4 regions of the Streptomyces sp. NBC_00237 genome follow, and region 4 is predicted to be linked to each of the others. Evidence: riboswitches for the same ligand, from Rfam matches in the RefSeq annotation. Region 4 holds a riboswitch; each other region holds the start of a gene.
The links. Region 4 has a riboswitch for cobalamin ahead of OG897_RS23055 (ribonucleoside-diphosphate reductase subunit alpha). Riboswitches for the same ligand answer to the same signal wherever they lie in the genome.
Positions count from the first base shown of each region.

Region 1 (2,192 bases), 890 kb from region 4:
CACCGGATCGGCTTTGCAGAACCACCGCAGGTCACTGCGGGCCCCGTAGGCGAGTTGGCGCAACTGCTGGCGGATGGCGCCGCTGCCAGTGATCACCTCGACCAGTTGCCCGGCGTCATGGCGCCGACCGTCCGCCCGGTACTCCTCGGCGAGCTGTTCCATTCCGCGCCGCGCCCACTCCAGCGCTTCCTGGCCGCGCGCCAGCAGGGGCTGCAGCGCCACGTCCGGCGGGACGGGTACGTACCGCATGCCGCCGTCGCCCGGCAGCCGTCCGACCAGACCTTTGTCGTGCAGGGAGGACAGAAGCAACGCCGCCTCGCGTTCCCGGATGTGGAGCCGTTGGACGATCTCGTCCACGCCCGCACCCCGTACTTCCACCAAGAGGCGGTAGACCCGCTCCTCCGCCGCCCCGACCCCTGCTATCTCCAGCACGCGCCTTCTCCTCGCCACGGCCCACCCCGAGCGGACGCCCACTGTGCCACCCATGATCGAACAGGATGCCTACCAAACGATCAGAAGACCACCACGGTTCGGACGGGAGTTCTCCCGAACCGCCACACGGGTCACCCTTGTTGGGGTCTGCGGTGGCCCGTCCTGCCTCGACTGTGAGCGGAGAACGGGCTTACAGGTGAGGGGAGTTAGTGGCGGAAGGTGGGGGGTGGACTTACTAGGACGTCCAACTATATCGTCGTGGGACAAGGTCCGCGGTGCAGGGAAGCCGGTGTGAATCCGGCACGGTCCCGCCACTGTGACCGGGGAGTGTGCTGTCACCACTCGCCACTGACGAGGCCCTGAGGGGCCGGTCGGGAAGGCGGGCGGCACGCGGAGATCCGGGAGTCAGGATACCGGCCGCGGAACGTTCCGTGTTTTCCACGAGGATGGAGCAGACACGCATGGCACCGGTTTGTACCCACGACCCTGGTGATCCGGCGGGGCGCACTCAACTCACCCTGCGCTCATAGGACTTCGAAACCCGTACGAGGGACCCGCCCGCGCCTCCCCGCGCGCGCATCGCCCCGTACGCGGTCCCGTCGTCCCCTGTCCCACGGCGTCCACCGGCACCGCACGCACCCGTGCGCCCGTCGGCGGTCCGCCGTGCCCTCCCCCGGATCTCACCTGACGAGAGCAGGCACTCCATGGTCCGAGAACTCACCCACTTCGTCGGCGGCAAGCACACCGTCGGCACCTCCGGCCTCTTCGGCGACGTGTACGACCCCAACGACGGCACGGTGCAGGCGCGCGTGCCCCTCGCGGGCCGCGCCGACACCGAGGCCGCCATCACCGATGCCGTCAACGCCCAGCACGAATGGGCCGGTTGGAACCCCCAGCGGCGCGCCCGCGTCCTGCTGCGCTTCCTCCAGCTCGTCGAAGAGGAGCGCGACTCCCTCGCCCGGCTGCTGTCGTCCGAGCACGGCAAGACCGTCGCCGACGCGCACGGTGACCTCCAACGCGGCCTGGAGGTAGTGGAGTTCGCAGCCGGGATTCCCCATCTCCTCAAGGGTGAGTTCACCGACAACGCGGGCACCGGCATCGACGTCCACTCGCTGCGCTCCCCGATCGGCGTCGTCGCCGGAATCACCCCCTTCAACTTCCCCGCGATGATCCCGCTGTGGAAGGCCGCACCCGCCCTCGCCTGCGGAAACGCCTTCATCCTCAAACCCTCGGAGCGGGACCCCTCCGTACCCCTGCGGCTTGCGGAACTCTTCCTGGAGGCCGGGCTGCCGCCCGGTGTCCTCAACGTGGTCAACGGCGGCAAGGAAGCCGTCGACACCCTCCTGGAAGATCCTCGCGTCGGCGCGCTCGGCTTCGTCGGCTCCACCCCGGTCGCCGCGCACCTGTACGCCACCGCGGCCGCCCACGGCAAGCGCGCCCAGTGCTTCGGCGGTGCCAAGAACCACATGATCGTGATGCCGGACGCCGACCTCGACCAGGCCGTCGACGCCCTCGTCGGCGCGGGTTACGGATCGGCGGGGGAGCGCTGCATGGCGATCTCCGTGGCCGTGCCGGTCGGCGAGGAGACCGCGGACCGGCTCGTCGCGGCGCTCAAGGAACGTGTCGGAGCCCTCCGGATCGGACGCTCCGACGATCCCGAGGCCGACTTCGGGCCCCTCGTCAGCAAGGACGCGCAGGAGTGGGTGCGCCGCTATGTCGACATCGGGGTCGTGGAAGGGGCGGAACTCGTCGTCGACGGA
Region 1 is NZ_JAPEMT010000002.1:1,204,596-1,206,787, reverse strand. It holds gene OG897_RS19450 (helix-turn-helix transcriptional regulator) at 1-432, opposite strand, end outside; cobalamin riboswitch at 682-869, shown strand; gene OG897_RS19445 (CoA-acylating methylmalonate-semialdehyde dehydrogenase) at 1,137-2,192, shown strand, end outside.
Region 1: it holds a riboswitch for cobalamin, as region 4 does, so the genes downstream of both, OG897_RS19445 (CoA-acylating methylmalonate-semialdehyde dehydrogenase) here and OG897_RS23055 (ribonucleoside-diphosphate reductase subunit alpha) in region 4, are expected to answer to the same signal.

Region 2 (2,192 bases), on a different contig from region 4:
CGGAGCGGCGGCCGTCCGCGTCGGTGACGGCGTCCACGCGGGCCCGGACGGCCGGGTCGCGGGTGATGGGGGAGTTGGCACGGGAGGCCAAGTCGGCCCGGTTCGCGGCCAGTTCGGCGGCGATGGCGGACGTTCCCTGGGTGAGTCCCCTGGCGAGCGTGACGATCTCCGTCGTCTTCTGCCGGGCGAAGGCCAGCCAGCGCCGGATCTCCCGGTTGACGTCGCGCTCGGCGGAAGCGTCGAGGGGAACGTGCAGGAGGGAGCAGGAGGCGGCCACGTCGACGCGGTCGGCGAGGCCGAGGAGGGTGCCCAGGGTGGTGAGGGACTTCTCGAAGTCGTTGATCCAGATGTTGCGGCCGTCGACGACGCCCGCGACCAGGCGCTTGCCGGGCAGGCCGCCGACGGCGGCCAGCGCGTCGAGGTTGGCGGCGGCGGACTCCGTGAAGTCGAGCGCGAGGCCCTCGACCGGTGCCTTGGCGAGGACGGGCAGCGCGTCACCGAGACGGTCGAAGTAGGAGGCGAGGAGGAGTTGCGGCCGGTCGGTGAGCGAACCGAGGTCGCGGTACGCGCGGGCGGTGGCGTTCAGTTCGGCAGGGGTGCGGTCCTGGACCAGGGCGGGCTCGTCGAGCTGCACCCACTCGGCCCCGGCGGCCCGCAGGTCCGCGAGGACTTCGGCGTACACGGGGAGGAGGCGGTCGAGGAGGGTGAGCGGTTCGAAGTCGGCGGCCACCCCCGGGGCGGGCTTCGCCAGGAGGAGGTACGTGATGGGGCCGACCAGTACCGGGCGTGCGGTGAGGCCGAGACCGAGGGCTTCGGCGAGCTCGCCGACCTGCTTGGTGGAGTCTGCCGTGAAGACGGTGTCCGGCCCCAGCTCGGGTACCAGGTAGTGGTAGTTGGTGTCGAACCACTTGGTCATTTCGAGCGGTGCGACGTCCTGGTTTCCGCGTGCCATGGCGAAGTAGCCGTCGAGGGAGCCGGTGGCGACGGCCTCGCGGTGGCGGGCGGGGATCGCGCCGACCATGACGCTGGTGTCCAGGACGTGGTCGTAGTACGAGAAGTCGCCGGTGGGCACCTCGTGGAGGCCCGCCTCGGCCAACTGCTCCCAGTTCGTGCGGCGCAGGGCCCGGGCGGTCTCCTTCAGGGCGTCGGCGGTGACCTTGCCCTTCCAGTAGCCCTCGATCGCCTTCTTGAGTTCGCGGTTCCGGCCCTGGCGGGGATAGCCGTACACGGTGGCCCGTGCTGCCCCGGCTGCGGACTTCGAGGTCGTGGAACTCGACGCCACGGAAGGTGTCACGGAACTTGTCGCGGAATCGGTCACGGAACTTGTCACGGAAATCTCCTTCGCGAGATGACTCCTGAGAATCCCGGAGGACGACACGGGCGCGAAGGGATGACGAGATCGGGCGGAGACCGGACGGCACCCGTTACGGGTGCGGTCCTCCGCCTGATGTGTACGCCGACCCGCCCACGAGGTCACCGGGATTGTCCGTACGCGATGGGTCACGTACGGGCGACGGGCAGGTCTTCGGACTCGCGGGCACGCCTGCCGATCCGTCTGGCAGACACCTACCGGCCGTCGCTTCCCAGGTCCGTCAGGACCCAGTGCGTATGACGGCTGTCGTTCCCACTCACCGCTGCGGGGCAGTCCCGGATTCCCACCGGGTTCCCTCTTACGACGCGCCTGCCTGGCGGGCAGGGCGAACCAGTTGCACCAGACACACTAGTTCAGGGTGGGGCGTGCCGTCTGCCGGGCTTCGGTCCTGGTGCGGGCACGACGAACGGGCGGCCCTGGTGCGGGCCGCCCGTGGTGGACGAGTTGCGCCTGCTGAAGGCGGTCAGCGTCGGCCGAGGCTCCGGTCCAGTGCCCGGTACAGCTCGCCGTCCTCGGTGTCCGCGTCCAGCGACCAGGCCATCACGCCGCCGAGCCCCCGGGCCCGTACGTACGCGCCCTTCGTGGCGAGGACCAGCGGGTCGTCGTACGTCCACAGGGTCGTGCCGTCGAACAGCCAGGCGTGTCCGGCGAGCAGGTCGCGGTGGACCTCGAACTTGCCCTGCTGCACGAGGGGCTTGAGCTCCTTGTAGTCCGCGTAACCCGCTGCCCACTTGGCGGGGGCGGGGCCGGTCGCGGGCTTGCCGAGGCCGTTGCCGCCGCCGGTGACGCCGGTCCAGCCCTGACCGTAGAACGGCATGCC
Region 2 is NZ_JAPEMT010000003.1:81,197-83,388, forward strand. It holds gene metE (5-methyltetrahydropteroyltriglutamate--homocysteine S-methyltransferase) at 1-1,282, opposite strand, end outside; cobalamin riboswitch at 1,499-1,722, opposite strand; gene OG897_RS27265 (glycoside hydrolase family 18 protein) at 1,836-2,192, opposite strand, start outside.
Region 2: it holds a riboswitch for cobalamin, as region 4 does, so the genes downstream of both, metE (5-methyltetrahydropteroyltriglutamate--homocysteine S-methyltransferase) here and OG897_RS23055 (ribonucleoside-diphosphate reductase subunit alpha) in region 4, are expected to answer to the same signal.

Region 3 (2,192 bases), on a different contig from region 4:
TTCCTCACCGGTCAGGGCACGTGGGGCGTCGCCGCCGTCGCGGTCCTGCTGGTCGCGGGCTCCGGCGTGATCTGGACGCTGTCCCGCCGCAAGCCGGTCGACCACACCAACGTCACCGCCGACGACCTGCAGGGCCCGGCCGCCCCGCTCGCCCCGGCCGAGCCCGCGGGTGTCGTCACCACCGCCATGGCCGCGGTCACCCCGCCCCCGGCCGGTGTCTTCCCGTCCGACGCCACCCACGCGGCCACCGGCGACTTGAAGGCCACCATCCACTCCCCCGCCGAACCGGCCCGCCCGGCCGCGTCGGTCTGAGGGCCCAAGGGTCTAAGGACGCAATCGCATGAACATCGACTGGGCAGCTCTCGGCACCGTCTTCGGTGTCAGCCTCGTGGCCACCATCGCTCTGGTGGGCCTGTTCACCCTCGGCATCGTGGGCCTCGCCAAGCAGGAGAGCGCCACCGCTTCGGGCGGCTCGGCGGCCATGGCGCGCACGGGCGCGTACGCCTGCTTCGCGCTGTGCGCGGCGGCCGTGGCGTACGGCATCTTCCTGATCGTCGCCTGACCGGCGCTCCACCCCCGCTTCACAGAACCGCCCCGCGCCCCGTGCGCGGGGCGGTTCTGCGTGCGCCCCCGTGGACCCCTCGGCGACCCCCTGTGGGCCTCCGCACACCGGCCTCCCGCAGGTCAACCCCAGGTTGACGGTTGTTCGCGGGGCGTGGTGGACTGCCGGAGCCATTACGGCGGCATGGAGAGGAAGCCGGTGCGAATCCGGCGCGGTCCCGCCACTGTCACCGTGCGGCTCGCGAGAGCCGTACGGAAGCCAGGAACTCCCAGCCGCTCGTCACGTCGAACGCAGGGCGCGGACCCTGAGTTAAGGACACGTCGCCATGCCCGGCTGCGGTACACGCGGTTCCGTTGTCATGCCCCCGTACACATTCGCCGTCGGTGCGGCTCTCGGGATGCTCGGTGACGCCGTCTTCGGCGACCCCCGTCACGGCCATCCCGTCGCCGCCTTCGGGCGTGCCGCCGGAGCCGTCGAGAAGGTCCTGTGGCGCGACGACCGGGGACGGGGCGTGCTGCACACCCTGGTCTGCGTCGGCGGGGCGGCCACGGCCGCCGCCGTCACCTCCCGTCTGGTACGCCGCTCCCCCGCCGCCTCCGTCGCGTTGACGGCCGCCGCCACGTGGTCCGTCGTCGGCGGTACGTCACTGGGCCGCGAGGCCCGTGCGATCGGCGGGGCGCTGGCCGCCGGGGACCTGGAGCTGGCCCGCGAACGCCTGCCGCACCTGTGCGGGCGCGACCCGCAGGCCCTGGACGGCCAGCAGATGGCGCGTGCCGTGGTCGAGTCCGTCGCCGAGAACACCTCGGACGCGGTGGTGGGCGCGCTGGTGTGGGGTGCGGTCGGGGGCGTGCCGGGCCTCGTCGCGTTCCGGGCCGTGAACACGCTGGACGCGATGGTCGGGCACAAGTCGGCGCGCCACCGCCGGTACGGGTGGGCCTCGGCACGCCTGGACGACGTGGCGGGCTGGCCGGGGGCACGCCTGACGGCGGCGCTCGCGGTGCTGGCCGGGGACGACACCCGGGGCGCCCTGCGGGCCTGGCGTGCGGACGCCGCCGCCCACCCGAGCCCCAACGCGGGCCCGGTCGAGGCGTCCTTCGCGGGCGCGCTGGGCGTGCGGCTCGGCGGAACGCTGTCGTACGCGGGCCGGGTGGAGCACCGGGCGGTGCTCAACGGGGAGAGCGGGCGGCCGGTGGCCGTGCCCGACATCGAACGTGCGGTGCGGCTGTCGCGCCGGGTGGGCGTGCTGGCGCTGGCCGCGTGTGCGGCGGGGCGGCTGGCGGCGTCCGTGCTGAAGGGGCGTACATCATGAGCGGCGGCGGACTGCTGGTCGCGGGAACCACGTCGGACGCGGGCAAGAGCGTGGTCACGGCGGGGATCTGCCGGTGGCTGGTGCGGCAGGGGGTGAAGGTCGCCCCGTTCAAGGCGCAGAACATGTCGCTGAACTCGTTCGTGACGCGGGAGGGCGCGGAGATCGGCCGCGCGCAGGCGATGCAGGCGCAGGCGGCGCGGGTCGAGCCGACCGCTCTCATGAACCCCGTCCTGCTCAAGCCCGGCAGCGACAAGTCGAGCCAGGTGGTGCTGCTCGGCAAGCCCGTGGGCGAGATGAGCGCGCGCGGCTTCTTCGGCACGG
Region 3 is NZ_JAPEMT010000001.1:2,557,878-2,560,069, reverse strand. It holds gene OG897_RS11295 (inorganic phosphate transporter) at 1-312, shown strand, start outside; gene OG897_RS11290 (hypothetical protein) at 341-562, shown strand; cobalamin riboswitch at 711-850, shown strand; gene OG897_RS11285 (cobalamin biosynthesis protein) at 921-1,871, shown strand; gene OG897_RS11280 (cobyric acid synthase) at 1,868-2,192, shown strand, end outside.
Region 3: it holds a riboswitch for cobalamin, as region 4 does, so the genes downstream of both, OG897_RS11285 (cobalamin biosynthesis protein) here and OG897_RS23055 (ribonucleoside-diphosphate reductase subunit alpha) in region 4, are expected to answer to the same signal.

Region 4 (2,192 bases):
TCCGCTCACGGACGTGTACGGCCCGGTGTTCCGCCCCTCGATACGGGGTGGGACGCCGGGCCTTCGCCGTTGCACACTGCCGGGCATGACTGTGCTTGCCCGAAAAGACATCCGCGTCCGCACCGCCGAACCCGCCGAATACCCCGAAGTGGGCGACATCACCGCCGGCGCCTACCTCGGCGACGACCTCCTCTCCGGCGGCCCCCAGGACCCGTACCTGACCGTCCTGCGCGACGCCGCGACCCGCGCCGAGAAGGCCGAACTGCTCGTCGCCGTGGACGCCGACGGGACTCTCCTGGGCACCGTCACCTATGCTCCCCAGGGCAGCCCCCTCCAGGACATCGCTCAGGCCGACGAGGCCGAATTCCGCATGCTCGCGGTCGCGCACGCCGGTCGGGGCCGAGGGGCGGGCGCCTCGCTCGTACGGGCCTGCATCGCCCGCGCACAGGCCACGGAAGGGGTCGTACGGCTGGTGATGTCGACCCAGCCCGCGATGCGCGGCGCGCACCGGATCTACGAGCGCCTCGGCTTCGTACGGACGCCGGAACGGGACTGGGAACCGGTGCCGGGACTGGGGCTCCTGACGTACGAAAAGGCCCTGTAACCCGCGAAAACCGGGCCGCGTGGTCGGCACGCGACACAACATGTGGTGGGTTCCCCAACGGGGACCCACCACATGTATGCTCGTCCTCGCTGTCGCCGCAGGGGAATCCGGTGAGAATCCGGAACTGTCCCGCAACGGTGTGTCATGTGCGCTTTTGCGCACCGCCAAGTCCGAGGACCTGCCGACGGCCGATCCGGCTCGACCGAGCCGGATTCCGATACGTCCGGGCCTCGCGGTTGGGCCGGTGGACGCCAGGCGACGTACGCCCTTTTCGGGGCTGACGTGTGCTCGCGCGCCCCCGCTCCCCGCCTCGTGGCCCCGCGCCGAGCGAGGGAGAGCCCCCACGTGACCATCGCGCCAGTCGATCCGGCCATCGCCGAGCAGAGTCAGGCTGAGAACCAGGACGCTCCGGGTACCGCGCTGCTGCGCACCCTGACCGACCTGACCGCCGACCTGACCGACACCGACCCCGGCCGGGTCGCCGCCGCCGCCCTGCGGGGGCGCAACGCGCGCTCGGACGCCGCCGAGCTCCGGGAGCTCGCCACCGAGGCCGCCGCAGGACTCATCTCCGAGGACCCCGCGTACTCGCGCCTCGCCGCTCGCCTGCTCGCCCGTACGATCCGGGACGAGGCGGCCACCCAGGGCGTGGGCTGCTTCTCCGAGTCCGTCGCCGTCGGTCACCGCGAAGGGCTCATCGCGGACCGTACGGCCGACTTCGTCGCGAAGCACGCGGCGGCGCTCGACGAGCTGATCGACCTCGAAGGCGACGACCGCTTCGAGTACTTCGGCCTGCGCACGGTCTACGGCCGCTACCTGCTGCGCCACCCCATCACCCGCCAGGTCGTCGAGACCCCGCAGCACTTCATGCTGCGCGTGGCCTCCGGCCTCGCCGAGGACGACAGCGAGCGGGCTCTCGCCGAGGTCGCCTCCCTGTACCGCCTGATGAGCCGCCTGGACTACCTCCCGTCCTCGCCGACGCTCTTCAACTCCGGCACCCGCCACCCGCAGATGTCGTCCTGCTACCTCCTCGACTCCCCGATGGACGAACTGGACTCGATCTACGACCGCTACCACCAGGTCGCGCGCCTCTCCAAGCACGCGGGCGGCATCGGCCTCTCGTACTCGCGCATCCGCGCCCGCGGCTCCCTGATCCGGGGCACCAACGGCCACTCCAACGGCATCGTGCCGTTCCTGAAGACGCTCGACGCCTCCGTCGCGGCCGTCAACCAGGGCGGCCGCCGCAAGGGCGCAGCGGCGGTCTACCTGGAGACCTGGCACGCGGACATCGAGGAGTTCCTGGAGCTCCGCGACAACACGGGCGAGGACGCCCGCCGCACCCACAACCTGAACCTCGCCCACTGGATCCCGGACGAGTTCATGCGCCGCGTGGACCAGGACGGCCAGTGGTCGCTGTTCTCCCCCGCCGACGTCCCCGAGCTGGTGGACCTGTGGGGCGACGAGTTCGACGCCGCCTACCGCAAGGCCGAGGCCGCCGGTCTCGCCAAGAAGTCGATGTCGGCCCGCGAGCTGTACGGCCGCATGATGCGCACCCTCGCGCAGACCGGCAACGGCTGGATGACGTTCAAGG
Region 4 is NZ_JAPEMT010000002.1:2,099,469-2,101,660, forward strand. It holds gene OG897_RS23050 (GNAT family N-acetyltransferase) at 86-604, shown strand; cobalamin riboswitch at 664-805, shown strand; gene OG897_RS23055 (ribonucleoside-diphosphate reductase subunit alpha) at 950-2,192, shown strand, end outside.